DNA from 2 places in the Agromyces atrinae genome. Region 1 is predicted to be linked to the other one. Evidence: predicted binding sites of a transcription regulator. Region 1 holds the regulator's gene; the other holds the start of a gene.
The links. The regulator LexA, encoded in region 1, represses DNA repair genes until DNA is damaged. The targets are predictions, from matches to a motif close to TCGAACANNTGTTCGA.

Region 1 (14,481 bases):
TGCCGAACGGCGCACGAGGTCGAACCACTCCTCGACGTCGAGCGTGTCGAGCGCGCACGCGGCGATCGTCTGCTGAGCGAGGATGTCGAGAGGATTGGAGGGCACCGTGAGCTCTTCGATGAGCCCGGCCACCATGCGCTCCGCCGCGACGCTCGAGTGCACGAGGTCGGCACGATGCTTGGGGAAGAGCACACCGCGTGAGACCTCGCCCACCTGGTGGCCTGCACGACCGAGCCGCTGCAGCCCGCTCGCGACCGACGGGGGCGACTCGACCTGCACGACGAGATCGACCGCACCCATGTCGATACCGAGCTCGAGGCTCGACGTCGCGACGACGCAGCGCAGCGAGCCCGACTTCAGGTCGGCCTCGATGTCGGCGCGCTCCTCTTTGCTGACCGACCCGTGGTGGGCCCGGGCGAGGAGCGGCTCGGCGCCCGAGGTCTGCCCCGCCCCGCCGAGCATGGCAGCGGGCACCGCGTTCGCCGGCTCGAGCACGCCGACACGCTCGGCGTAGAGCTCGTTGAGACGCGCGGTCAGTCGCTCGGCGAGGCGCCTCGAGTTGGCGAAGACGATGGATGACCGGTGCGCGAGCACCTCGTCGAGGATCGCCTCCTCGACGCGGGGCCAGATCGATCCGGCCGACTCCGACAGGTCGGTCATGTCGCTGAGCGGCACGACGACCCGCAGGTCGAACTTCTTCTCGCTCGGCGGATCGACGATCGCGACCGGCTTCGAGGCCTGGAGGAAGCGCGCGACGGCCTCGGGCGGACGCACGGTCGCCGAGAGTCCGATGCGCTGCGCGGGCGACGGGAGCAGCGCGTCGAGCCGTTCGAGCGAGACAGCTAGGTGCGAGCCGCGCTTCGTCGCCGCTATCGCATGGATCTCATCGATGATGACTGTGTCGACGTGGCGCAGGGTCTCGCGCGCGCTCGATGTGAGCATGAGGAAGAGCGACTCAGGCGTCGTGATGAGGATCTCGGGAGGATTCGTCAGGAGGGCTCGCCGCGCCGCGGGCAGGGTGTCGCCCGAGCGCACGCCCACGGACACGGCGGGCAGAGGCTGGCCGATGCGCTCGGCGGTGCGGCCGATGCCGACGAGCGGCGCCCTCAGGTTGCGTTCGACGTCGACGCCGAGCGCCTTGAGCGGCGAGAGGTAGAGCACGCGGGTACCCGCACCGGGTTCACGGTCGGGATCATGCGCGAGACGGTCGATCGCCCAGAGGAACGCGGCGAGCGTCTTGCCCGAGCCTGTCGGGGCGATCACGAGCGCGTCGTCGCCGCGCGAGATGGCCTGCCAGGCCTCGGCCTGAGCCGCGGTGGGCGCGGCGAACGACTCGGCGAACCACGTTCGCGTCGCCGGCGTGAAGAGATCGAGCACGGTGCTCATCTGACCATCACATCAGATACGGCCGACATCGCATTCGGCCTCGCACTCAGCTCAGTCGGCCGCTACGATTCGCACGGCGAGCGAGTCGACGCGTTCGGCGATCACGTCGTCGGCGGCCCACCGCGAGGCCAGTCGCGCGAGCACGGCGTCGAGCTCGGTGCGCGTGAGTCCCGCGAGGATGCGGAGGCGCACGAGGAGCTCAGGGCCCGCGAGACGGTGATCCGGGTCTCCCGAGTCGAGATCGACCCCGACGACCGCGAGTTCGGTCTCGATCGACCGGGCGAACGCCTGCTCGACGGCAGGATCGGCATAGCTCGGTCGCCACTCGAGCGAGCGCGCGATCGACCACACCGCCGGCCGACGGATCGCGAACTCGGTCGACGATCCGGCATCGAGCACGACGAGGTCCGTGCCGTCGTCCGCCGCAGCGAGAGCCACCCGAACACCGTCGGCCGGCACAGGACGGGCCACGGGGTTCCAGCGCGTCATCGCCTCGACCGAGCTGAAGACCGGGAGCACCTTTCGGCCGTCCGGTCCGGCGACGGTCACGATCGAGAGCTCCTGGCTCTTGTCGGCCGCGAGACCGTGCACGCCCTCGGCCGACTCGCCCAGCTCGGCGAGCAGCGGTATGAGCAGGCGCGACCCGCGGAAGGCGTCGACGACGACGGACGCACCGACATCGTTCCCGCGGAATCGAGCGAGTGCGTCGACCAGCTCGGCGGGCGCGCTGCCGTCATCCGCCGAGTGCGCGTTCGCCTCGAACGACCGACCGGCCCACGGCTGGCCGGCCGAATCGGCCGGGAGCGCAGGCGTCGCGCCGTCGTCAGTAGCCGGCGACATCGAGGGCCTCGCCGAGCGTGAACGCACCGGCGTACAACGCCTTGCCCACGATCGTGCCCTCGAGACCGAGCGGAACCAGATCGCGGAGCGCCGCGATGTCGTCGAGGCTCGAGATGCCGCCCGACGCGATGACGGGTCGGTGAGTCCGCTCCATGACCTGACGGAGGAGATCGACGTTCGGGCCCTGCAGGGTGCCGTCCTTCGTGACATCCGTCACGACGTAGCGCGCGCAACCGGCATCCTCGAGGCGGTCCATGACCTGCCAGAGGTCGCCGCCGTCCTGGGTCCACCCGCGCGCCGCGAGAGTCGTACCGCGAACGTCGAGACCGACGGCGATCGCCTCGCCGTAGCGAGCGATGACGGAAGCGGCCCACTCGGGGTTCTCGAGAGCAGCCGTGCCGAGGTTGATGCGCTTGGCGCCGATCTCGAGGGCGTTCTCGAGGCTCTCATCGTCACGGATGCCGCCCGACAGCTCGACGTTCACGCCGCGCACCTGACGGATGGCCTTCTTCAGCACACCGGCGTTGCTGCCCCGGCCGAACGCTGCGTCGAGGTCGACGAGGTGAATCCACTCGGCGCCCTGGTCGGCCCACTCCGCGGCGGCATCGACGGGGTCACCGTAGTTGGTCTCGGTACCCGTTTCGCCCTGGGTCAAACGCACGGCCTTACCGCCCGCGACGTCGACGGCCGGAAGCAGCACCAGCTTCGGCGACCTGCTGAACTCGCTCATCACTATCCTCGGATCCTGACCGGTTGGACTCAGCCGGCACAGTCACAGAATCTTACTCGGCCGCCGACGCGCCGACGTTCACCGTCACAGGGTGCCGAGCCAGTTCTGCAGCAGACGGATGCCGGCCGCCGACGACTTCTCGGGGTGGAACTGCGTCGCCGACAGCGGGCCGTTCTCGACCGCGGCGAGGAATCGATCGGAGTGCGTCGCCCAGGTCAGCCGCGGCTGCGGGAACGGCGGCTGGACGTCGAGGGTCCACGAGCGCGCCGCGTACGAGTGCACGAAGTAGAAACGCTCGTCGCGGATGCCGTCGAAGAGGACGGAGTTCTCGGGAGCGTCGACCGTGTTCCAGCCCATGTGCGGGAGGACGGGTGCTTCGAGTTCGTCGACCACTCCGGGCCATTCGCCGAGTCCCTCGGTGTCGACCCCGCGCTCGATGCCGCGTTCGAAGAGGACCTGCATGCCGACGCAGATGCCGAGCACGGGGCGACCGCCCGAGAGCCGGCGATCGATGATCTCGTCGCCGCGCACCGCGAGCAGCGCGTCGACGACGGCCGAGAACGCACCGACTCCCGGCACGAGGAGGCCGTCGGCCTCGACCGCCGTGCGCTTGTCGGAGGACAGCACGACATCGGCGCCCGCGTGCTCGAGCGCCTTGACGGCGGAGTGGACGTTGCCCGAGCCGTAGTCGAGGACGACGACGCGCGGAGCGCTCACAGAGCGCCCTTGGTCGACGGCACGCCCGACACGAACGGGTCGAGCGCCTTCGCCTGACGGAACGCGCGCGCGAACGCCTTGAACTCGGCCTCGGCGATGTGGTGCGGATCGCGGCCGCCGAGCACCGTGAGGTGCACGGTCAGCCCCGCGTTGAGCGTGATGGCCTCGAACACGTGGCGCACCATCGAACCGGTGAAGTGACCGCCGATGAGGTGGAACTCGAAACCGGCGGGCTCCCCCGTGTGCACGAGGTACGGGCGGCCCGAGATGTCGACGACGGCCTGGGCGAGCGCCTCGTCGAGAGGGACGAGGGCGTCGCCGTAACGCGAGATGCCGCGCTTGTCTCCGAGCGCCTGACGGATCGCCTGTCCGAGCACGATGCCGATGTCCTCGACCGTGTGGTGGACGTCGATCTCGATGTCGCCCTTCGCACGCACCCGCAGGTCGGTCAGCGAGTGCTTCGCGAACGCCGTGAGGAGGTGGTCGAAGAACGGGACGGAGGTCTCGATGTCGCTCGTACCGGTTCCGTCGAGGTCGAGGGAGAGGTCGATGCTCGACTCGCTCGTCTCGCGCTGAACGCGTGCGGTCCGGTTCGGGGTGGTGCTCGTCATGAGGTCATCCTATTGCCGCGTTCTGCGGCGAGTTCGGCGATGGCGGTGAGGAAGGTCCTGGTCTCGGCTTCGGTGCCGGCCGTCACCCGCAGGTGACCGGGGATGCCGACGTCGCGCACGAGGACGCCGCGGTCGAGGAGCGCCTCGAACACCGCGTGCGGATCGTCCACCCCGCCGAAGAGCACGAAGTTGCTCGCACTCTCGTGAGGCGTGAAACCCAGCTCGCGCAGTCGCACGACGATGCGATCGCGCTGTTCACGGATCTCGCCGACCATCGCGAGCATCTCGTCGGAGTGGGCGAGCGCACCCAGGGCGGCCGCCTGCGTCAACGCCGACAGGTGGTACGGCAGCCGGACGAGGCGGAGCGCGTCGGTCACCGCCGGGTCGGCGGCGAGGTAGCCCACGCGTGCCCCGGCGAAGGCGAACGCCTTGCTCATCGTGCGTGACACGAGGAGTCGAGGATGCTTCGACAGCAGCGAGAGCGCGCTCGGCGTGCCCTCGGGGGCGAACTCGATGTACGCCTCGTCGACGACGACCATGCCGCGAGCGTGCGACGCCACGGCGTCGATGACGTCGAGCGACAGCGGGGTGCCGGTCGGGTTGTTCGGACCGCAGAGGATGACGATGTCGGGGTCGTGCTCGTCGAGGGCGGCGACCGCCGACGCGATCGAGATCGAGTAGTCGTCGGCACGAGGCACGCCGATCCACCGGGTGTCGGTGCCGCCCGCGAGAAGCGGGTACATGGAGTACGTCGGCGTGAAGCTCAGCACCGAGCGGCCCGGGCCGCCGAAGGCCTGGAAGATGTGCTGGAGCACCTCGTTCGACCCGTTCGCGGCCCAGATCTGATCGGCCACGAGGCCGTGGCCGAGATAGGCGGCGAGTTGCTCGCGCAACTCGGTGAACTCACGATCGGGGTAACGATTGAGCGTGAGGATCGCGGCCGCGAGCCGCCCCAGCACGTCGTGGGCGACAGCCTCGGGGATGGGATGCGTGTTCTCGTTGACGTTGAGCGCGACGGGCACCGTCTTCTGGGGTGCACCGTACGGGGTCTTACCGCGCAGATTGTCGCGCAGCGGGAGGTCGTCGAGAGAAGTCACCCGATCAGCCTAACGAGCGTGACGGCCGCCTCTGTGCGACCGTGCCCGAATCAGTAACCGAGAGGAACGGCGATCTGCTGACCCGGTTCGAGCGACGAGCTCGTGAGGCCGTTGAGGCTCGTGATCTCGGCGATGACGTCGCGCGGGTCGACCGTCGGCGCGAGCGACTCGGCCAACGACCAGAGCGACTGACCCGGCTCGATCGTGACGTAGCGGAACGAGACATCGGCGCTGGAACTGCCGGCCACCGCGGGAACAGCGCTCAACCCCGCGAAGAGTGCGACGGCGACGACCGGTACTGCGGCCAGGGAGGTGAGCACGATGCGCCCGCGTCGCGTGAGACGCAGACGGGTACGCGGGGCGACGGATCGACCTGCGTCGACACCACTACCGATAACGAACGGGCTGCTGGCGATAACCGTGCTCATGTCACACCTCCTGAGTGTTCGCATGCGGCCCTCGGCCGGGAGAGCCGCATGCGAAGATGTATTCCGAACCTATCTTCGATTATTCGAAAGTTCAAGTACTTCTTCGGAAGATTTCGGTTCTGAGATCGCGACACACTCGAAGAGATGTTTGTCTCGGTCGAACGGCGGCGATACAGTTTCGAGTACCTGGTGACATTCGATCAGGGACCACTGACACTCGGCCCGCCCACGACGTGCGGAGCCCGGAGAGGGGCACACCAGTGAGCAACGACACCGACGCCGAACGGCCGGCGCGCACGCGCCGTCGCAAGAGCCTGAGCGCGAAGCAGCTCTCCATCCTCGAGTTCATCCAGCGGTCGGTGAGCCAGCGAGGCTATCCGCCGAGCATGCGCGAGATCGGCGATGCTGTCGGGCTCGCATCGCTGTCGAGCGTCACCCATCAGCTCAACCAGCTCGAGCTGAGCGGCTATCTCCGCCGTGACCCCAACCGCCCGCGCGCGCTCGAGATCCTCATCGACGTGCCTCAGAGCGAGGGCACGACGACCGACGTCGACTCCTACTCGAGCACGCCCATCGGCGACGCCGCGATGGTCCCCCTCGTCGGTCGCATCGCCGCCGGCATCCCGATCACCGCCGAGCAGCAGATCGATGAGGTGTTCCCGCTCCCCCGGCAGCTCGTCGGCAAGGGCGAGCTCTTCATGCTCAAGGTCGTCGGAGAATCGATGATCGACGCGGCCATCTGCGACGGCGACTGGGTCGTCGTGCGCGCGCAGAAAGAGGCGGAGAACGGCGAGATCGTCGCCGCGATGCTCGACGGAGAAGCGACCGTCAAGGTGTTCCGGCAGCGCGACGGCCACACGTGGCTCCTCCCCCGCAACAGTGCCTTCGAGCCGATCCTCGGCGACGAGGCCGACGTGCTCGGCAAGGTCGTCGCCGTGCTCCGCGCCGTCTGACCGACACGAACGAGAGAACGCCCCCGGCACCGAGCCGGGGGCGTTCTGTCGTGCTGATCGCGTCTACGCGTCGGCGAGCTGTGCGCGCACGGCGCGCGTGGCCTCGAGGATGTTGCGGAGCGAGGCCACCGTCTCGTCGTATCCGCGCGTCTTCAGTCCGCAGTCGGGGTTGACCCAGACCTGGCGCTCGGGGATCGCGGCGACGGCCTTCTCGAGGAGCGAACGCACCTCGTCGACGCTCGGGACGCGCGGCGAGTGGATGTCGTACACGCCCGGACCGATGCCGTGGTCGAACCCGCTCGACTGCAGGTCGTCGACGACCTCCATGCGACTGCGCGCGGCCTCGATGCTCGTGACGTCGGCATCGAGGTTCTGAATGGCGTCGATGACCACGCCGAACTCCGAGTAGCAGAGGTGCGTGTGGATCTGCGTCTTCGCCTCAACGCCCGCCGTCGCGAGACGGAAGGAACCCACCGACCAGTCGAGGTAGTCGGCGTGGTCGGCGTTCTTGAGCGGGAGCAGTTCGCGGAGTGCGGGCTCATCGACCTGGATGACACCGATGCCGGCGGATTCGAGGTCGGCGATCTCGTCGCGCAGCGCGAGCGCCACCTGACGTGCCGTCTCGCCGAGCGGCTGGTCGTCGCGCACGAACGACCACGCGAGGATCGTCACGGGGCCGGTGAGCATGCCCTTGACGGGCTTCTCGGTGAGGCTCTGCGTGAAGACCGACCAATCGACGGTGATCGGCGCCGGGCGCGACACGTCACCCCACAGGATCGACGGACGCGTGCAGCGGCTGCCGTACGACTGCACCCAGCCGTTCTGCGTCACCTCGAAGCCGTCGAGGTTCTCGGCGAAGTACTGCACCATGTCGTTGCGCTCGGGCTCACCGTGCACGATGACGTCGAGACCGATCTCCTCCTGGAGATCGACGACACGGCGGATCTCGTCGCGCATGAGCTCGAGGTACGCGGCCTCGTCGATGTCGCCCTTCAGGAGCTGGGCGCGGGCACGGCGGATCTCGCCGGTCTGCGGGAACGAGCCGATCGTCGTCGTCGGCAGCGGCGGGAGGTCGAGTGCGGCGTCCTGCGCGGCGAGGCGCTCGGCGTACGACCCACGCGAGAAGGCGCTGTCGTCGAGGCCGGCGAGGCGCGCACGGACGGCGCCGTCGCGAACGCCGGGCGCGTCGGCGCGGTCGGCGAGAGCGGCGGTGGCGGCGGCGAGCTCGGCCTCGATCGCGGAGCCCCCGTCACGGATGCCGCGTGCGAGCGCCACGACCTGCGCGACCTTCTGGTCGGCGAAGGCCAACCAGCTGACGAGGCGAGCATCGAGGAGCGACTCGTCGGCGACGTCGTGCGGGACGTGCTGGAGCGAGGTGGACGTCGACACGGAGACGTTCGGGCTCAGGGCGCGCACGCCCTCGGCCGCGGCGAACGCTCCCGCGAGGTCGCCGCGCCACACGTTGTGGCCGTCGACGACGCCGGCGACGAGCGTCTTCGTGGCGAGGGCGGAGACCGCTGCATCGTCGAGCCCGGTCGGCAGCGAGCCGCGCACCAGGTCGAGGCCGATCGCGTCGACCGTCGAGGCCGCGAGCACCGGCAGGGCGTCGTCGAGGCTGCCGTACGGGGCCGCGACGAACAGCTGCGGCCGACCGGCGACCGCGCCCAGCACCGCGTACGCACGCTCGAGGGCGGCGAGCTGCTGATCGCGGGGAACGGTGATGCTCTCGTTGACGAGACCGGGCTCGTCGAGCTGAACCCACTCGGCGCCGGCGAGGGCGAGGCGCTCGAGCAGCTCGACGTAGACGGGGAGCAGGTCGTCGAGACGCTCGATCGGCGAGAAGCCCGCGCCCGCGTCATCCGCCGCCTTGCTGAGCAGGAGGAACGTGACCGGTCCGACGATCGACGGGCGCGTCAGGAATCCGGCGGCCTTCGCCTCCTCGAACTCGCGGACGATGCGATCGCTCGAGAGCGAGAACACGGTGTCGGGTCCGATCTCCGGCACGAGGTAGTGATAGTTCGAGTCGAACCACTTCGTCATCTCGAGAGGGGCGTCGTCGCCCTCGCCGCGCGCGATCGTGAAGTACGCGGGAAGACCGATCGAGCCGTCCGACTCGCGCAGACGCTCGAAACGCGCGGGGATCGCGCCGACGGCGACGGCCGCATCGAGCACCTGGTCGTAGAACGAGAACGTCTCGGGAATCGCCGAGTCGTCCTGACCGAGCCCGAGTCCGGCGAGTCGGGTACGCGTGACCGCACGCAGTTCGGCGGCCGCCGTCTCGAGGTCGTCGAGCGACGAACGACCCGCCCAGTACGACTCGACGGCCTTCTTCAGCTCACGTCGACGACCGATGCGCGGGTAGCCGAGGATGGTGCCGGACGGGAACGGGGTGCTGCTCATATCGTGTACTCGATTCTCTCGGAGAGGCTGGAACGGGTGGGGGTCGACACCGTGAGACGGTCGATCGTCGAGAGGACGGCCTCGTGGCGGTTGAAGGTGTAGAGGTGCAGGCCGGGGGCGCCGCCCGCGAGCACCTCGCTGCCGAGACGGGCCGCGTAGTCGACACCGATCTCGAGCTGGCCGGCCTCCGACGGCTCGACCTGCAGCGCGATCGCGAGGTCGGACGGAGCGGGAACCCCGGTGAGCTCGGCCAGACGGCGCAAACGCGCGGGAGTCGTGACCGGCATGATGCCCGGCAGGATGTCCATCGTGACGCCCGCAGCGCGGGCGCGATCCACGAAGCCGAGGTAGTCGTCCGCGTACCAGAACAGCTGCGTGATCGCGAGGTTCGCGCCGGCGACCTCCTTCGCGAGGAGTGCGTCGATGTCTTGCGAGGGGAAACGCGACCGGGGGTGCCCGGTCGGGAACGCCGCGACGGCGACGCGCTCGGGGCGCGGACGGTCGCGGATCTCGCTCGCGCGCGTTCCCGGGATGCGCGACTGGCCGAACGGCTCCCGCTCCTCCTGCACGCGGTGGATGAGCTGCACGAGCTCGGCGGACGACGCGAGATCGCCGATGGCGTCGTCGCCGTCGACGGCGCCCTTCGGCGGGTCGCCGCGAAGCGCGAGGAAGCTCGTGATCCCGGCGTCGAGGAACTCACGGACGAGTCGGTTCGCATCGGCATGCGACGAACCGACGCACGTGAGGTGGGCCATCGGCTCGACGTCGGTGTGGTCGAGGATGTAGCGGAGCACCGTGAGGGAGGGCCCGCGCGAGGTGCCTCCCGCGCCGAAGGTCACGGAGATGAAGTCGGGATCGGCCTCGGCGAGGCGATCGATGGTGCGGCCGAGGGCGAGTGCCGCCGCATCGTTCCGCGGCGGGAAGAGTTCGAACGAGACGCGCGGGCGACAGGCCGCGTCGGCGGCGGCCGAGGGACTGGAGACGGGCATCGAGGGGATCCTTCGCGAGGGAGACTGACCCCGCCCGACGGATGTCGAGCGGTGGCGTTTCTTCGCGGGCGGATGCCGGGCTCGGCTGTCGCTCCGGCGAGCACGGGGTGCTCGCAACGAGTGATTCGAGACTACGACTCAGCGGCTCTGACGGAAATGCGCGTTTCGGATTGTGACGCGGACGGCGGCGGACTCAGCCGACCGGCTGGGCGCGCGCGTACTCGGCGAGCTGGTTCGCCTGCTCCGGGCTGACCAGGGCGTGCACACGCGTGCCGTCCTCGAGGTACTCGGTCTCGAGCACGCGGGCCGTCTCGTGAAGGCTCGACACGAGGTCGCCGCGGTCGTACGGGATCACGAGCTCGACGTCGATCGAGGGGTCGGGCAGCATGCGCGTGATGGCCGCGAGGATCTCGTCGACGCCTTCGCCGGTGCGCGCGGACGCGAAGACCGCGTTCGGCGCCAGTCCGCGAAGGATGAGACGCTCTTCCTCGGTCACGAGGTCGGCCTTGTTGAAGACCACGAGCTCCGGGATGTCGCGTGCGCCCGTCTCACCGATGACGTCGCGAACGGTCGTCAGCTGGCTCGCCGGGTCGGGGTGCGCGGCGTCGACGACGTGCACGACGAGGTCGGAATCGGCGACCTCTTCGAGCGTCGAGCGGAACGCCTCGACGAGCTGGTGAGGGAGGTTGCGCACGAAGCCGACGGTGTCGGCGATCGTGTAGACGCGTCCGTCACTCGTCGTGTTGCGGCGCACCGTCGCGTCGAGGGTCGCGAAGAGCGCGTTCTCGACGAGCACCCCGGCTCCGGTGATGCGGTTCAGGATGCTCGACTTGCCGGCGTTCGTGTAGCCCGCGATCGCGACCGACGGCACGGCGTTCCGGCGACGGTTCGCTCTCTTGGCCTCACGGGCGGGCTTCATGCCGGCGATCTGTCGACGGAGCTTCGCCATGCGGTTGTGGATGCGTCGGCGGTCGAGTTCGATCTTCGTCTCACCCGGGCCGCGCGAACCCATACCGGCGCCCGCGCCACCCACCTGGCCACCGGCCTGGCGCGACATCGAGTCACCCCAGCCGCGCAGGCGCGGGAGGAGGTACTCGAGCTGGGCGAGTTCGACCTGCGCCTTGCCCTCGCGACTCTTCGCGTGCTGGCTGAAGATGTCGAGGATGACGGCCGTGCGGTCGATGACCTTGACCTTGACGACGTCCTCGAGCGCACGCCGCTGGCTCGGTGCGAGCTCGGAGTCGGCGATCACGGTGTCGGCGCCGAGCGACTTGACGATGCCGGCGAGTTCTTCGGCCTTGCCCCGGCCGAGGTACGTGCTGGGGTCGGGGTGCGGACGACGCTGCAGGAGTCCGTCGAGCACGTGCGCGCCCGCCGTCTCGGCGAGGGCGGCCAGTTCGCGGATCGAGTTCTCGGCGTCGGAGAGCGTTCCCTGCGAGTACACGCCGATGAGCACGACGTTCTCGAGGCGCAGCTGCCGGTACTCGACCTCGGTGACGTCTTCGAGCTCGGTCGAGAGGCCGGCGACTCGGCGGAGAGCCGCACGTTCCTCGCGCTCGAATTGCTCGCCGTCGCTCCCGCCCGCGACATCCGCGGATCGAGTCTGGAGGGCGTTCGCCGAACCATCGCCGAACAGCGAATAGCCGCTCGAGCGTGTTTCGGCGCCGTTCAGGATGCGCGCGACGGCGTCGTCGCCGGGGGCATCGTGCTGCGCTTCAGTCATCGTCTCCACCCTAGTTCCTCAGATCCGTGGATCTGCTGTAGTTTCCCCTGTATGGCGTCGGAGCACTATTTCACCTCGCAACCCGCAAGCGGATCGGCGCTCCGCGAGATCACGGTCCATCTGGGCGGCCGCGATGTGCGGCTGACGACCGCGGGGGGCGTGTTCAGCCCCGACCACATCGACGTCGGCACCCAGGTGCTGCTCGCGAACTCTCCCGTCGCTCCCCCGAGCGGCGATCTGCTCGACCTCGGGTGCGGCTGGGGGCCGATCGCCCTCGACCTCGCGCTCGCCTCTCCCGAGGCGACCGTCTGGGCCGTCGACGTGAACGAGCGGGCGCTCGACCTCGTGCGACGGAACGCCGCGACTCTCGGCCTCTCCAATGTCAACGCCGTGACGCCCGAGGATGTTCCCGAGGGGATCACCTTCCGCACGATCCGCTCGAACCCGCCGATCCGCGTCGGCAAGAACATCCTCCACGACATGCTCATGCACTGGCTGCCGCGTCTCGAGCCGGACTCGGACGCATGGCTCGTCGTGCAGCGGAACCTCGGTTCCGACTCGCTGCAGCGCTGGCTGCAGGACGAGCTGCCGAGCACCTACGGCGTCGTGCGCGCCGCCACGGGCAAGGGCTACCGCGTCTTGCACGTACGGAAGCGCACGCACTAACCGAGCGCGAGCACTCCGTCGAAGACGAGCTCAGCGGGCCCCGAGAGGGCGACGTGCTCGCCTTCCTCGGTCGGGAACATCCTGACGCCGACGACTCCACCGGGAACCTCGACGCGCCAGTCGTTCGGCGCACCGGCGCCGGCCCAGTGCCGCACGGCGAGGGCCGCCGCGACGGCTCCCGTGCCGCACGAGAGCGTCTCGCCCGATCCGCGTTCGTGGACGCGCATGCGGATGCGACCCACCCCGTCATGGACGAGCGGGTCTGCCGGCACGACGAACTCGACGTTCGCTCCGTCGGCGGCGGGAGGGTCGAGGATCGGCGCGACGCCGAGATCGAGCTCGTCGAGCTCGCGCTCGTCGGCGAGGGCCACGACGACGTGCGGGTTACCGACGTTGATGCCGAGCCCGGGTCGGGGAACGGCGAGATCGCGCGCTCGCACGAGCGGCTCTCCCCCGTCGAGGCGCCAACGGCCGAGATCGACCTGGAAGCCCGAGGTGCTGCGCTGTACATCGCGCACGCCCGCGCGGGTGCCGATCGGCAGCGTCGAACCGGGGGCGATCTCGGCAAGCCCTTGCTCGACGAGGTAGCGGGCGAACACGCGGATTCCGTTGCCGCACATCTCCGAGACGGTGCCGTCCGAGTTCCAGTAGTCCATGAACCACTCGGCTTCGGAGTCTTCAGCGAGTGCCGCGGCCCCGGCCGCGAGGTTCGTCGAGCGGACGGCACGGATGATCCCGTCGCCGCCGACCCCGAAATGACGATCGCAGATACCGCTGATCTGCTCGGGAGTGAGCTCGATCGCACCATCGGGGTCGGAGAAGAGCACGAAGTCGTTTCCCGTGCCCTGGCCCTTGGTGAATGTCAGTTCGAACGCCATGACTTCAGTCTAGGGACGAGAGGCGGGCGATCTGCTCGCGGACGGCGGTGGCATCGCCGGAATCGACGAGGGCGGCCTCCCGGTAGCGCGAGAACCAGCCGACCTGTCGCCGGGCGTATCGGCGTGTGAGGCGTTGCGTCTCGGCGATCGCCTCGTCTCGCGAGACGGTGCCGTGGATCTCGTCGATCGCCTGACGGTAACCGATCGCGCGACTCGCGGTGACGCCGCGCTCGATGCCGAGAGGGAGCAGCCGCCTTACCTCGTCGATGATGCCGTCGGCCCACATGGCCTCGACCCGCCGGTCGAGTCGATCGACGAGTACGTCGCGCGGCGTCGTGAGCATCACCGTGCGGTGCTCGCGCCACACGAGGGGCTCGTCGGGAAGTCGCGCCGCCGCCGGTTCTCCCGTGATCTCGATGACCTCGAGTGCTCGAACGATCCGCCGACCGTTCGTCGACCCGATGGCCGCGGCCGTCTCCGCATCGAGGTCGGCGAGACGGCGCGCGAGGATGCCGGGACCGAGTCGCTCGAGTTCATCCTCGAGTCGCGCGCGGACGGCGGCATCCGTGCCCGGGAACTGGAAGTCGAACAGCACGGATGACACGTAGAGGCCCGATCCTCCGACGAGGATGGGCACGGCGCCCCGCGCGATGATCGCATCGATCGCGGCGCGAGCCTCGACCTGGTAGCGCGCGACCGAGGCCTCCTCGGTCACGTCGAGCACGTCGAAGAGGTGGTGGGGCACTCCGCGTCGCTCACCGACGGCGAGCTTCGCGGTGCCGATGTCCATGCCGCGGTAGAGCTGCATCGCATCGGCGTTCACGACCTCGGCGCGGCCCCCGTGTCGCGCGATCTCCTCGGCGACGTCGAGCGCGAACGCCGACTTGCCCGTTCCCGTCGCACCGACGACGGCGACGACGCTCACCTCAGCGCTCGTCGTCGTTCACGTCGTAGATCGGCACGGTGCTCACGAGGTCGGGGCCGAAGCCCGGCTTGATGAGCGGGCGGATGTCGCTGCGGGGCCGCAGCGCGGGAAGACCGAGTGACACACGCGCGGGTGCCG
Region 2 (14,481 bases), 740 kb from region 1:
GCCTCCGGTGCGAGCGAGTCGAGCGAGTCGATGAGGTCGGCGTAGTCGATACGTGCGACGACCGTCGCGGCGCGCAGAGCGGGTGGTGCATCAGTAGACGCGAGCGAGAGCAGTGCGATCGCCGTCAACGCATCGGCCCTGATCTGACCGAGGGAGCGTGTCTCGCGAGTCGTGGGATCGGTGTCGCCGTCGTCGCCAGTACCGAGAGGGGTGGGAACGCTGCCGCCCTCAGGGCCTGTCGATGGCCGGGGTTCACCGCGACTCTCGTGCAGGGCTGCTCCGACGAGAGCGTTGATGGCTGTCTGGATGGGCGCGCCGTTCTCGGGGTCGAAGGTGCCCGTGAGGCGGATGAGTCCGTTGCGGTCTTCGCGAATGGTGAGGCTGCGGGCAGCGCGGAGCGCGTCTTCGCGCGGCTCCACCCCGTCGGGGTCGAGGTGCGCCTCGAGACGCTTGATCAGGCGTGTGATGCCGTCGGGCCCGACATGACGGGCGCGTTCGACGAGGAAGCCTTCGGCGTCGTTGAGTTCGTCGGTGCTGGCGCGGAGCGCGATGCGGTCGAGGAAGGTGCTGATGAGCGCGGCGACCGCGAGAGTCATCCGCCCGCCTGCCAATGCGGCAGCAAGGATCGGATGGCGAGCGGGTAGCCGTTCGCCGGTGAAGGACTGCCGCGGCGCGGTCGCGACTCCGACGGACACGATGCGAGAGGCGGCCCCGAACCCGGTGCCGAGGGTTGCCGCGATGAGTCGCGTAGCCGACGAATACCCCTCGGAGCGGGCCAGATCGTCGTCGTCGCCGGTGGAGCGCTCTGCGATGCCGTGCGCGACGCGAACCTGCAGCGCGTCGAGCTGTCGAGAGAGGTGGGACAGGGACCGCTGCACCCGGAGTAGACCCGCCGCGCTCATCGACATCACGTCGTCAGAGGCATCCCACTCCGACGAGCCCCACGGGTCAGAGTTCACTCGCACGCCGCCGATGAGCGCGCCGGCCCACGCATCGGCGACCGAACCGCACGCGTCGAGCAGCGGGTCGACCGCCTCGGGTGTGGTGCTCATGCGTGTGCCATCCTCTGATTTCAGAACAGATACGACAGGCACGACGTACTTTCAGTGTACCAGATAATGGAGATATGTTCTATTGGATCGCAAGATTAGAGCGTCTAATTAGAAGATGTATACGAAGAATCGCACCGAAGTACGAGCGGGTTGGGGCGGAAGAGATGGCGCTGCTGGCAAGGGTGGAAAAGATCGACAGTAGAGCGGGCGACGCGGTGAGGTGATCTGAGCTGCCAACCCAGCCGCCCAGCGCAACCGCCCCCAGTCGCCCCGATTCCTACAGGCTCTGACCGAGGCTGTCGACGACGGCCGCGATTCGCTCTTCGTTGCGGCGGTAGTGCGTCCACTTGCCGATGCGTGTCGACGTCACGAGCTGCGCCCTCTCGAGGACGCTCATGTACGACGAGACGGTGGACTGCGCGAGTCCTGCCTTCTCGGTGATGTGGCTCACGCACACGCCGACTTCATCGGGATCGGCGATGGCCCGCTCGGCGTCGAAGTGCGCCCGAGGCTCGCGCAGCCACTGCAGGATCTGCAACCGCACGGGATTCGAAAGCGCCTTGAAGACCTCAAGGGTGTCGTCGGTGAGTCCGGCCGGTGCTTCGTCGACGGTGACGCGCGGGGGCATGGGTGTCCTTCGTGGTGGCTCGATCAATCGGAATATATCGATTCATAGATTACACCGAGGCGGGCGATGGTTCGCCGTCCTCCCGGGAGAATTCGGGCCGTCCGCCAGTGACGCCGTCCCGCGCCGAACGGCCCGGCTCCGACCCACCCGCGAACGAGAACCGCCCCAGCACCCCCGGTTCCACGCTGTCGGGTGCTCGCATCCGCAACGCCCACCCCACGAGGGCGTGGTCGAGCATGTAGAGGCGCGCTGACTCCATCCGACCGCCGGGGGAGAGGTGATCGACGACCCAGTCGTACGGCGCGCGCCCGCCGTACGCGGGGTGCGGCGAGGAGAACAACTCGCCGGCCCCGAGTTCGGCCGCGATGTTGAGCGCATACGCGAACGGATACGGGCGATTGGCGCGCCCCTCCGCTGTGAGTTCGAGCGACGGGAAGGCGCCCACCATCCGGTCGAGCATCTGCTCGGTGATGAGGTCGGCGCGTCCCGTGAAGTACGCCAACTGTGCGAGGTACGGATACGAGATGCCATACAGGAAGTAGTCGCGCCCCGGGTCGATCGTTCGCCACTGCGCGACGAGCGGTTCGACGAAGGCATCCAGATCGGGCACGTCGTCGTCCAGCCGGCCGAGGTTGTGCAGTGCCACCACGTAGTAGAGCGCCATGTGCGTGCGCTCGACGGGCTCAAGCTCGGCCATCAGTCGGGAGGCCTCGGCGATCCGATCCCGCGGCACCCGACCTCCGCCCGCCACGGCGACCGCGTTGAGCATCGTGAGCAGCGGGTAGATCGCGACGAACTGTGCACTCATGGGGCTCGGGAACGCCGGGTGGATGCCGATGCGATCGGCGTCATCCAGCGCGGCGAACACGCCACCCACGGCATCCGTTTCGCCGCTACGTAGGGCATCGCCCCGCCTCAGGAGGGCGATCGCGGAGACGAGCGTCGCCCCGCCCCTCCCGCGGAAGAACGGCGCAGGGATGCGGGGGAGGGATGCCACGGCCTCGGCCACGCGATCCCGGCCGGGGGTGACGAGCCGGTGTCCGATGTCGGCCTGGCCGAAGGCGAGGAAGACGGCCGTCCAGGCGGCGACGCGCTCGTAGTCCCCGTGCCGCCCGTGATTCTCGTCCTGGATGCCATCGGGCTGGATGAGGTCGACCGCGGCGAGGATCTCGGCGGGCAGATCGCGTGCACCGGGCGCGTCGATGACGAGCGACGCATCGACGCCGAGTTTCGCCACCGCGCTGAGCAGGATGCAGCCCGCCGTCACCCGCGAGTACGGGTTCGCGATGGCTCCGAGCGCGACCCTCGCCCGCTCGACGCGAACCGCGACCTGCGCCCGGGTGAGCGACTGCGCGGGGTCGGTCACGTCGAGAGCGAGCTCCGCCACGGCGCGCGAGAACGTCGAGTACGGGCTCGCATCATCGAGCCGCGCGCCGAGCACGTCGAACGACCGCCGGATCTGCGCCGCCGCGACGCTGTCGTACCCGACCGGGTGCTGACCGAGACCGATGCCGCGCACGATGCGGCTCCAGGGCGTCGCGAGCACGCGCGCTTCGACCGACAGGTCGGCGAGCCCGGAGATTGGCGGTGAGATGAGTCGCGTCATCGTGCGAACACCTCCGAACGGACATCCACCCCGAGGAACTCGGTGCGGGTGCCCTCGAGCATCTCGAGTGCCCAGTTGAGCCACTTGATGCCCTCGCAGTAGATCGCGATCGGTCGTCGCTGCACGTCGGGCGAGTCGACGAGAGTGCCCTCGATCTCCGAGCTGAAGTGAAACGGCGGCATCGCGGTGAAGTGCGTGCCCATCGTGAAGACGAACCGCGTGATCCAGTGCGGGTCGTCCGCATCGTGATCGGATGACTCGCCGGCCCGCACGTACACGGTCGACATGACGTCTGCGAAGTGGTCCTCGATCCCGCGGGGGTGATCGCGGTCGATCGGTCGCCCGTGCTCGACGGCATCGCTCACCCGGTACGCACGCTGGTACGGGTTGTCGTCGTGGAACGCGATCGAGATCGAGGGTGTGCCGTCGGCCGCGGACGAGACATCCAGATCGAACAGCTCGTTGTGCATCTCGTCGTAGTGCCCGATCGAGTTGTGCCACGGCTTGTTGTCGTACATCGGATCGTCGCGGGTGTCGGCGCCATCGCTCCGATAACCGATCGCGCGCGGGTCGAGGAACTTCAGGCGGATCGACTCGGCGGTGATGTCCGAGAGCGCTCGGGCGACGCGGTCGTCGCTCGCCCCCGCCTGCATCAGCTCCTGAGCGCGGAGGAGGGGAGCGCTGTCGCCGATCTTGATGTTCTCCGTGTTCGTGTCGCCGATGACGAGCGAGTGGAACCGCGACTCGAGCACGCTCGCATAGGCGGGGTTCGCTCGGAACTCCGACAGCAGCGCGCGGTAGTTGCGGTACGGGCGCCCGTTGATGACGATCCGCTCCGAGTCGAGCAGAGCAGGCCCGAACGTGCGGGGCGCGGTCTGGCGACAGAGGTCGAGGCGGTCTTCGATCTTCCGGAAGTACTGCTCCTCGATCGTCGCGCCCGGTGACGGCGTGCGGCGTTCGGAGTGCACGTTGCGGTGCACGAAGCCGATGATCTCCTCGTACAGGCGCGCGATGATCGCGGCGGGCGGCGTGTGCTCCCGCACGTACTGACCGACCTCGTCGCCCGCGACGTAGCTCATCTCGTAGATGACCTCGCGGCAGACCCGCTCGCCGCGGGCCTGATCGGGCAGGGTGATCTCGCGTTCGACGACGTCGTAGACCTCGGGGAAGAACGGACGGAGCGCATCAGGCAGCGCGGCCAGGTACTCCGCCTGACGCTTGGCCTTCGTGAAGGGAGGAAGCATCGGACCGGTTCCGGCCGGGTCCCAGCGCGCGGTGGTGAGCGCCTCGCTCAGCACCTTGCGAACGAGCACCTCATCACCGCCGTCGCGTCGGAAGAAGATCGTCATCGATTCGCTGCCGCCCTCGCCGAAACCGACGACCGTCTCGCCGGCGTTGACGTAGGAACTCACCGTCGTGTGCAGGAGGTTCCGGCGCCGGGCGTACGCGGCGGTGGCACGCCGTTCCGGCGACGAGGTCAGGAGCACGCGCGAGTCGGCACGATCGAGCGCGGGATTGAGGCCCGCGTGCCAGAACTCGTCGGCGGCGCGCACCACGATGACGGCGTTCGCGTGCGGGGCCGTGTCGAGACGGGCGAGGCGGCTCGCCGATCCGAGCGCGATGACCGTGCACGACGCGTTCAGGTGGATCGACCGACGCCCGCCGCGTGCGTGACCGCGTTGGAAGACGGCGACAGTCGCCGCGTGGAGGTCGTGTCGTGCGAGGACGGGCGCTCCGTCGGGTGAGAGCAGAGGCAGGGTCGCGTCGCGAATCCGTTCGCACAGGCGAGCGACGAGATCGCTCGTCCGGCTCTCAGGCGAGCGCGGCGCGATGACGTGGGCCCCGAGCTCGATGACGTCACCGGGGTCGACGGCGCCGCCCGCGACGAGTGCCAGCAGCCATCCGACGGGGTCGCTGCCGTCGAGGAACACGTGACTCTGACCGACGAGCCCTCTCCGGTGCTGCTTCAGCAGCTCGAACATCGTCACCTGATGGATGATGACGTCGATCATGTCGGCGTGCGCGATGGTCGCACCGAGGCTTCTACTCGGTCGGTCCTCGCGGCGGAGGTGATCGACGATCGCGTCGCGCAACCGCTGGGCGGCCGGCTGCGAATCGAGGAGCTCGCGAGCGGCTCGCGCGGTCTCGCTCGCACGCGCTCGCCGAGGTCGTTCGAAATGGATGACGAGCGCTTCGGTGTCCTCGGTGGCCGAGACCTCGCGGTCGCGTATCGTGCCGCGCGCCGTGAGTATCCGCAGTTCGGTGTACGCGCGTCCGAGGCTCCGCCGCGAGCCCACCAGGCGCTTCTTCTGCCGGGCGTTCACCACGAGTTCGCCCGCGCCGAGGTGATGGCGGTGGGCGAGTGTGAACTGCAGCGTCTCTCGGAACTCGCGGAAGGCGGACGGCTCGGAGTCGTGTTCGGCGGAGGCGGCCAGGGCGCACGCCGTCGTCGTCAGATAGCGGGCGAACGCCGGCTCGTTCGCGGCGAGGCTCGTGAGATCGCGGAGCAGGGTGATGTCGCGACCGTCGGGGTGCGCGGTTGCACCGGAGCGCAGCGCGTCGATCGTGTGTGTCAGCCGGCCCGCGAGCGCCGCTCCTGAGACGATCCGCGAACTGTCGGCGGCGTCGCTCCCCATGACGGCTGCCGGACGTGACGCGTTGTCGCGCAGGAGGTCGAGCGACTTGCCGCCTCGACCGATCTCGATGACGAGGTCGGGGCGCAGGTCGTCGATGAGTTCGACCGTGCGCTGCGAGTGCATGACCTCGTTCGTCATCGCGAGCACGGCGCCCCGAACGTGGTCGCCCGTCAGCAGGAAGCCGCCGCCGCTGTTCGAGATGAGCGGGGTGTGCGGAGCCCGGATGTCGATTCCGTGCGCATCGATGAAGCGATCGAGCGCCTCGCGGGCTCGCGTCATCTTGCGCGAATGGGCGAGGAACCGCGTCGGTTCCTTGAGCTCCTCGGCCGAGACTTCGGGGAAGGACCGCAGGATGTCGGCGAACGACGGAATGAAGCTCGAGCGTACGTAGACGTTCGCCTGGTGACGGGAGTACCGCTTGTGCAGTTCGATGCTGTCGTCGTGGTGTTCGACGGCGTACGCCAGCACGCGCTCGAGAGCGTCGGGAGCGCCTCGCAACGCGATGACGTGCGCCGGTTCCGCGACCGGCGGATGCGACGACGAGTACGTCGGCATGTACTGCTCGAGGGCGTCACCGAACGTGCCCGACGCGCGCTGGTTCGCGGCGGCGAGCAGGAGCGGAGTGAATGCGCGGGCGAGGATGACGCCGTTGCCGATCGTCAGAGAGCCTGCCGCGACCGCCGAGGCGAGCATGCCGAAGCTCTCGCCGGTGAACGCCGTGAAGATCGGGTGGCCCGCGCGGCGGCCGCGCTCGACCAGATCGGTGTGGATCGCGATGTTGTGTGTGAGGACGGCGGCCCCGATGAAGCCCTGGCGCTCGACGGGGTCCGCCGGCAGATTCGCCGGGGTCAGTGCGAGCGACGATGCGGACGAGAGTCCGAGCGCCGCAGCCGCTTCGTCGTAGACCGCCCCGACGCTCGTGAACCCCGACCCGATCGTCTCGAGTCCGACTCCCCGGTAGGCCGCTCGACTGCCGAGTCCGGGGAAGAAGCCGATCGCCGTGAACCGCGCGCTGTCACCCGACGCTCCCGCACCACGGTCGACCGGCGTGATCGTCGAACTCGTCGTCTGAGAATGCCCGTGCGGGTCATCCCGTCTCTCGGTGTGCAACATGGTGTTCCCCTTTTCTCACCAGATGTGTCGTGAATGGATGACGGCCGGAACGCGTTCCGACAGCGGGTTCGATCAGTGCGGCTGCTGCTCGCGCGCCGGGTTCGCGCCGACCGAGACATCCGGACCGGCATCCCTCGGCTCGGCGGACGCGGCGGCGATACTCGCCGGAAGGAGCACGAGCAGTGCGGCGACGGCGAGGCCGGCCCCGACCCAGAGCGGCGACACGAAACCGAGGCCGGCCGCGATGGTCACCCCGCCGAGCCAGGCGCCGAGCGCGTTGCCGACGTTGAGCGCCGCGATGTTCGCGCCCGACGCGACCGTCGGCGCGTCTCCGGCGAACCGCATGACGCGCAACTGCAGACCGGGAGCGGTCGCGAATCCGACCGTGCCGAGCAGGAAGATCGTGACGAGCGTCGCCCAGATGCTCGCTGCCGTCAGGGCGAAGACGACGAGCACCACTGCGAGGAGTGCGATGACGATGAGCAGTGAACGGTCGAGAGCGCGGTCGGCGAGGCGACCTCCGATGAGATTTCCGATGAACGTGCCGACGCCGAAGAGGAGCAGCAGCCACGGCACCGCGGCGACGCCGAAGCCCGTGACCTCGACGAGCGTGAACGCGATGTAGGTGTATGCGCCGACGAGCCCACCGAACGTGAGGATGCTGACAGCCGCCGAGAGCAGCACCTGCGGGCGACGGAGCACCCCGATCTCGGAGAGCAGGCCCTTCGACTCGGGTGCCGGCGAGCGCTTCACGAGCAGTTGGATCCCCACGAGCGTGATGACGCCGATGGCCGTGATGGCCCAGAACGTCGCGCGCCAGCCGTACTGCTGGCCGACGAAGGTCCCGAAGGGGATGCCGACGACGTTCGCGACCGTCAGGCCGGCGAACATGAGAGAGATCGCTCCGGCCCGGCGATGGGCGGGCACCATGTCGGCGGCCACGACGGCGCCGACGCCGAAGAACGCTCCGTGGCAGAGCGCAGCGATGATCCGCCCGACCAGCATGATCGCGTAGGTCGGTGCGATGGCCGAGATCAGGTTGCCGATGATGAAGAGCACGACGAGCCCGACGAGAACGCCCTTCCGCTCGCGCCGGGAGACCGCGGCGGTGAGGGCGATGGCGCCGACAGCGACGCTCAGCGCGTAGCCGGAGACGAGGTGCCCGGCGACGCTCTCGCTGACGGCGAAGTCGGTCGCGATCTCGGGAAGGAGGCCGACGATCCCGAACTCCGTGAGGCCGATGCCGAACCCTCCCAGCGCGAGAGCGATGAGCCCCGCGGGTAGAGCCGTGGTCTTCTGCTGGGTCATGACATGTCCTCCGTGTGTGCGGCGTTCGCCGATATCGACAAATCGGAGATTAGCGATATGTCGATCACGAGGCAATGGTTTCGCTCGATGTGTGACGTGCCGCGTCGCCCGGTGACGGCGCTCGCGACCGATCGCCTCGAGTCGTTGACCTCACATCGTCATATCGGTAATCTCCGATGCAATCACTCACGCCTCGAACGGAGATCCCTCGTGACCACGCCCCATCCGACATCCGCCCTCCCCGCCGCCCCGGCGTTCTCGCTCGTGAGCGAGACGGTCACCGCGGGCGGCTCGTGGCCCGAACCGCAGTTCTCCGGCATCTTCGGGGTTCCCGGCGGGCAGGACCGCTCGCCGCAGCTCGAGTGGACGGGTGCGCCTGCCGAGACGAAGAGCTATGCCGTGACGATCCACGACCCCGATGCGCCGACCGGGTCGGGGTTCTGGCACTGGGCGGTCGTCGACATCCCGGCATCCGTCACCGAACTCGCGGAAGGCGCCGGCGGTGAATCGGGGGAGGGGCTCCCGGCCAGTGCGTACCAGCTGCGGAACGACGCGGCGGTCGCGCGCTACATCGGTGCGGCGCCGCCCGCGGGCGATGCGCCGCACCGCTACGTCGTCATCGTGACGGCTCTCGACGTCGAGCAGATCGGCGTCGGGCCCGACGCGACGCCCGCGCTCCTCGCGCTCACGCTCAATGCCCACGTTCTCGGGCGCGCCGTGCTCGTGGCGACGGCTCAGGTTCCGGCGCTCGTCTGACCCGGGTCAGTGCTCGTCGTGAACCCAGAGCGGCAGGTCGTCGGCTCCTGATCGCCAGGCGCCGGCGCCCTGCAGCCATTCGTCGTCGGTGAGTGCCGCGGCGTCGAGGGCCGTGCTGAGGCCTGCGGCATCGAGGTCGAATCCGGTGAACGCGATGTCCTGCCCGATGGCCGCGATCTCGGCGACGACCTCGTCGGCCGGCAGCGGGTCGAAGGCGATCACGGCGCCGACCTGATTCCAGAACGCCGACCGCTCGGGCCGGGTCGAGAAGCGGCAGAAGCCGCCCGAACGGATGACGCGGCCGAAGCTCTCCGATCCCAGGTCGTCCTCGATGAGCTCGAGCAGTCGCCCCGTGTGGAACGGTCGCAGGTTCTCGTAGCGGAACGTCGTCACGCGCGGGTGCGTCAGGTGCGGGTCGGCGGTTCCGCTGAGCACACGGCTCCAGCCGGGGCGCTCGGCGTGCGGCGTGGCGCTCTCCGTTCTCACGAGCCGATGCAGCGATCGGTGGCCGGGTGCGATCACGACGTGCGCCGTCGGGTTGAGGGCGCCGAGGAGTGCGAGCGTCGCCCCGCGTTCGTCGTCGCCGAGCCGTGTGATTCCGTCGACGACGAGGAGGTCGGCGAATTCGACCTGCGCGGCGAAGAGGTGTGACCGCGCAACGACCTCGCGTTCCGCGACGGGTTCGTAACGGCTGTCGTGCAGACGGTCGACGAGGGTCGACGCTTCGATGGCGGTGATGATCGTCGCCGGCATCCCGTCGGATCTCTCGCGCAGCTCGCCGATGAGGCTCGTCGACTCGGCGAGGCTGCTGCACGAGACGACGTGGTTGCCGGGTGCCGAGCACGCCTCGACGACCATCGCTCCGATGTCGGCTGCCGTCGCCGGAATGCGGATGACGGAGAACGCGTCACGCGGATCGAGGCGACGGATGAACCGCTCGCGGGCGTCGCGATCACCGAGGAGCAGGACGACGTGTTGCGACATGGGCGACCGCCTTCTAATCTAATGAGAAACGTTCTCATTAAGGAGAGACTAATGAAGGTCCGCGCATCACTCAAATCACTGAAGAACCAGCCCGGGGCCCAGGTGGTGCGTCGCCGCGGGCGCATCTACGTCATCAACAAGCTCAACCCGCGCTTCAAGGGTCGCCAGGGGTAGGCGTCGCGCCGGCGCGCCCGGGGGAGTGCCGTTCATGCGTGCGAGTGCACATCGTGAGTGACTCGCGCGCGCGAACGGCACTCCAGCGGGTGGGAATCGCGGGTGTGTGGGTGGTGGAGGCGCGAACGGCACTCGGGCGCGAGGAGTGCGCGGGGGCGCAGGTGCGCTGGCGCGAGTGTGTGAGCGCGAGTGCGCGCGGCGCTCAGCCGAGCGCGTCGAGGAGGTCGGCGCTCAGGTCGTCGATGTGCTCGAGGCCGACCGAGAGTCGAACGAGTCCGGCCGGGATCGTCGGCGCTTCGGCGGGCCAGCGGCGACGGCGTTCGAGCGTCGACTCGACCCCGCCGAGACTCGTCGCGTGCACCCACAGGTGCGTGCGTGACACGACGGCGTCCGCGGCGTCGGCCGCGGCCGCGTCATCCGCTCCCGCGACGACGATCGAGACGATCGCGCCGAATCCGGGGTAGCGCACCTCGGCGAGGGCGGGATGACCGTCGAGCCGCCGCACGAGCTCCTGGGCGTTCTGCTCGGCGCGTTCGAGGCGCACGTGGAGCGTGCGGAGCCCGCGCAGCGCGAGGAACGCGTCGAGCGGGGACGGGATGGCGCCGCCGAGCGTGCGACGCCCGGTGATCGCCGTGGCGTCGTCGTCGTTCGCGGTGATGACGGCGCCCATGAGCACGTCGGAGTGTCCCGCGATGTACTTCGTCGCCGAGTGCACCGAGAAGTCGGCACCCGACTCGAGCGGGCGCTGCAACAGGGGAGTGGCGAACGTGTTGTCGACCGCGACCCGGGCGCCCGCGGCGTGCGCGGCGGCGGTGATCGCGGGGAGGTCCGCGACCTCGAGGGCCGGGTTCGTGGGCGACTCGATCCACAGCAGAGCCGCGCCCTTGCAGGCCGCGGCGACGGCAGTCGTGTCGGCGATGTCGACATAGACCGCGCGGATCAGCCCGCGCGACTCGAGGTCGCTGAGAAGGCCGACGGTTCCCGTGTACGAGTGCCGCGGTGCGACGACGACTCCGCCGACGGGCACGAGGTCGAGCACGGCGCCGATCGCCGCGATGCCCGAGGCGAACGACACGCATCGTCCGCCCTCGAGAGCGCCGAGCGCGTCTTCGAACGCCGTCCACGACGGGTTCACGAAGCGGCCGTACTCGCGCGACCCTCCCGCGACGTACGTCGACGCGAGGTGCACGGGCACGTTGAGGGGTTCGTCGACGTCGTGCGGCGGACGCCCGGCGATGACGGTGAGCGTTTCAGGACGGAAGGCGCGCTGCTCGGTCATCCGTTCGCCTCAGGCCGCGAGGACCGCGTCGAGGCTCTCGCGCACGATCGCGAGGCCGCGGTCGAGCTCGTCGGCCGTGATCGTGAGTGCAGGGAGGAACTTGAGCACCTCGTCGAAGGCTCCCGAGGTCTCGATGACGAGTCCGCGCTGGAAGGCCTCGGCCGAGACGCGACCGGCGAGGGACGTGTCGCCGTCGCAGACGAGGCCGTACATGAGGCCGCGGCCGCGCGTCGTGAGTCCGAGCTCGGGGTGGGCGGCGACGATCTCGTCGAGCGCGGCACGCAGCTGCGCGGAACGCTCGTCGACCCCGTCGGTGAAGGCCGAGTCGGCCCAGTAATTCTCGAGTGCCGCGCGCGCCGAGACGAACGCGAGGTTGTTGCCGCGGAACGTTCCCGTGTGAGCGCCCGGCTTCCAGACATCCACCTCGGGCTTCAACAGCACGAGCGCCATCGGCAGTCCCGACGCGGAGATCGACTTCGACACCGTCACGACGTCGGGAACGATGCCCGCCGCCTCGAACGCGAAGAACGCGCCCGTGCGACCGATGCCCGACTGGATCTCGTCGAGGATGAGCAGGATGCCGTGCTCCTCGGTGATCGCGCGGAGCCGCTGCAGCCACGGGATGCTCGCGACGTTGATGCCGCCCTCGCCCTGCACGGCCTCGACGATGACGCCCGCGGGGAGGTCGAGACCCGAGCCGGTGTCGTGCAGCATCTTCTCGAAGAGGTCGAGCGTGTCGAACCCGTCACCGAGGTAGCCGTCGAACGGCAGCCGCGTGACGTCGCCGAGCGAGACGCCCGCCGCCTGGCGGTACTTGGCGTTGCCCGTCGTCGCGACGGCGCCGAGGCTCAGACCGTGGAAGCCGTTCGTGAAGGCGACGATGTTCGTGCGACCCGTCGCCTGACGGGCGATCTTGAGGGCGGCTTCGACGGCGTTCGCACCCGTCGGGCCCGTGAACTGCAGCTTGTAGTCGAGGCCCCGGGGGGCGAGCACGTACTGCTCGAACGCCTCGATGAAGGCCTTCTTCGCCGACGTCGCCATGTCGAGTCCGTGGATGATGCCGTCGCGCTCGAGGTAGTCGATGAGGGCGCGCGTGAAGAGCGGGTTGTTGTGGCCGTAGTTGAGGGTGCCGGCGCCCGCGAAGAAGTCGAGGTAGTCGCGGCCGTCGGCGGTCGTGAGGACCGAGCCGCGAGCGCGGTCGAAGACGACGGGGAAGGACCGGATGTATCCACGGACCTCCGACTCGCGGCGATCGAAGACCTCGAGAGACGCGTCACTCATGCGTTCACCTTCTGTTGCTCGGCTGAACGCGGGCTCGACACCGCCCGCGATCGATGTATCGAGCTTAGGTTGCCGCGCGGTGACAACTGTTCGCGTTCGCTCCGCGCGTCATCCTGCCGAGGCGGTGAGGGGCGGATGACGCTGGCGGGCGACGTACTCTGGAGTAATGGTGCTTGCTCTCATCCGTCACGGTCAGACCGACTGGAATCTCGCCGAGAAGATGCAGGGGTCGAGCGACATCCCCCTCAACGACACGGGTCGTGCGCAGGCGCTCGTCGCCGCCGCGGTGCTCGCCGAGGGCGACTGGTCGGCCGTCGTGAGCTCGCCGCTGCAGCGTGCGCGCGAGACCGCCGCGATCATCGCCGGTGAGCTCTCCCTCGAACTGGGCCCGACCTACGACGACCTCCGCGAGCAGAATTTCGGCAGCGCCGAGGGGCTCCCGATCACTGAGGTCGACGAGCGGTGGCCGGGCCGATCGATCCCCGACAAGGAGCCCGACTCCGTCGTCGGCGAACGCGGGCTCCGTGCCCTCGAGGAGATCGTCGACGCCTACGGCGACACCGACGTCGTGGTCGTCGCGCACGGAACGCTGCTGCGGTGCATCTTCGCGACGATCGACGGTCGCGACCAGCACGACTACCCCCGCCTCGACAACGCCTCGTCGTCGCTCGTCGGGCGCGGCCCCGACGGATGGCGCGTGCTCACGATCGGCGGAGTGCCGACGATCGCCTCGGAGCAGCGCCTGCTCTGACGAGGGTTCACCGAAGCGACCGTCCTGACTCAACCGAGGTGAACGGCCCCCTCGGCGCCCGCGGGCGGGAGGAGCTCGTCCTTCTTCCCGCGGATGAAGACGATCGCGATGATCGAGGCGATCACGAGGCCGATGGCGGCGCTCGCGAACGCGATCGAGTAGCCGGCGGTGAAGGCCGCGAGCTGTGAGGCCGAGTCGGTGACGACCTGCGCGCCGGCGACCGATGCGTAGAGCGTCGTGAACACCGAGAGACCGATCGATCCGCCGATCTGCATCATCGCGTTCGCCGTCGCCGAGGCGGCGCCCGCGTCGTGCGGCGCGACACCCGCGAGGGCGAGGTTCTGCAGCGGTACGAAGACCATCGCCATGCCGATGCCGAGCACGATGAGTGCGGGCAGCACCTGCACGAAGTAGTCGCCGTCGGCCGTGATGCGGCTGAGGTAGAGGAGCCCGGCCGCACCGATGAGCGGGCCGCCGATGAGCAGCGGGCGCGGCCCGATCGCGGGCAGGAGCCGCGTGGCGATGGGCGCCGTGATCATGATCGCGGCCGTCATCGGCAGCGACGCGAGACCGGCCTCGAGCGGCGGGAAGCCGAGCACGATCTGCAGGTGGAACGTCAGGTAGAGCATCGCGCCGATCATGACGCTGCCCGTGATCGCCTGGATGAGGAACGCTCCGCCGCGCACGCGGTCGACGACGATGCGCAACGGCAGGAGCGGCTGAGCGACGCGGCGCTCGATGAGCACGAAGACGACGAGCAGCAGCACGCCGATCGCGAGGAACGCGATCGTGTCGAGCGAGCCCCAGCCGCCCTCGGCGAGCGTGAAGCCGTAGACGAGCGACCCGAGACCGAGGATGACGGTGACCGCGCCCCACCAGTCGTAGCGGTTGTCTCCCTCGGCACGGCTCTCAC

Region 2: BJ972_RS08390 (HNH endonuclease signature motif containing protein) is a predicted target of LexA. The motif match lies at 1,162-1,177, and genes of this name have one in related genera.

What each region holds. Positions count from the first base shown of each region.
Region 1 is NZ_JACCBI010000001.1:1,008,514-1,022,994, forward strand. Features, by position in the region: gene BJ972_RS04905 (ATP-dependent helicase) at 1-1,386, opposite strand, end outside; gene BJ972_RS04910 (SseB family protein) at 1,438-2,226, opposite strand; gene priA (bifunctional 1-(5-phosphoribosyl)-5-((5-phosphoribosylamino)methylideneamino)imidazole-4-carboxamide isomerase/phosphoribosylanthranilate isomerase PriA) at 2,210-2,956, opposite strand; gene hisH (imidazole glycerol phosphate synthase subunit HisH) at 3,041-3,673, opposite strand; gene hisB (imidazoleglycerol-phosphate dehydratase HisB) at 3,670-4,284, opposite strand; gene BJ972_RS04930 (histidinol-phosphate transaminase) at 4,281-5,381, opposite strand; gene BJ972_RS04935 (LysM peptidoglycan-binding domain-containing protein) at 5,432-5,809, opposite strand; gene lexA (transcriptional repressor LexA) at 6,070-6,762, shown strand; gene metE (5-methyltetrahydropteroyltriglutamate--homocysteine S-methyltransferase) at 6,826-9,162, opposite strand; gene BJ972_RS04950 (methylenetetrahydrofolate reductase) at 9,159-10,151, opposite strand; gene hflX (GTPase HflX) at 10,345-11,874, opposite strand; gene BJ972_RS04960 (class I SAM-dependent methyltransferase) at 11,926-12,540, shown strand; gene dapF (diaminopimelate epimerase) at 12,537-13,418, opposite strand; gene miaA (tRNA (adenosine(37)-N6)-dimethylallyltransferase MiaA) at 13,423-14,343, opposite strand; gene miaB (tRNA (N6-isopentenyl adenosine(37)-C2)-methylthiotransferase MiaB) at 14,345-14,481, opposite strand, start outside.
Region 2 is NZ_JACCBI010000001.1:1,745,790-1,760,270, reverse strand. Features, by position in the region: gene BJ972_RS08390 (HNH endonuclease signature motif containing protein) at 1-1,052, opposite strand, end outside; gene BJ972_RS08385 (ArsR/SmtB family transcription factor) at 1,330-1,680, opposite strand; gene BJ972_RS08380 (hypothetical protein) at 1,730-3,286, opposite strand; gene BJ972_RS08375 (ACP S-malonyltransferase) at 3,283-7,035, opposite strand; gene BJ972_RS08370 (MFS transporter) at 7,108-8,343, opposite strand; gene BJ972_RS08365 (YbhB/YbcL family Raf kinase inhibitor-like protein) at 8,554-9,099, shown strand; gene BJ972_RS08360 (GTP-binding protein) at 9,106-10,083, opposite strand; gene ykgO (type B 50S ribosomal protein L36) at 10,135-10,257, shown strand; gene BJ972_RS08350 (trans-sulfuration enzyme family protein) at 10,460-11,536, opposite strand; gene ectB (diaminobutyrate--2-oxoglutarate transaminase) at 11,546-12,817, opposite strand; gene BJ972_RS08340 (histidine phosphatase family protein) at 12,984-13,568, shown strand; gene BJ972_RS08335 (MFS transporter) at 13,598-14,481, opposite strand, start outside.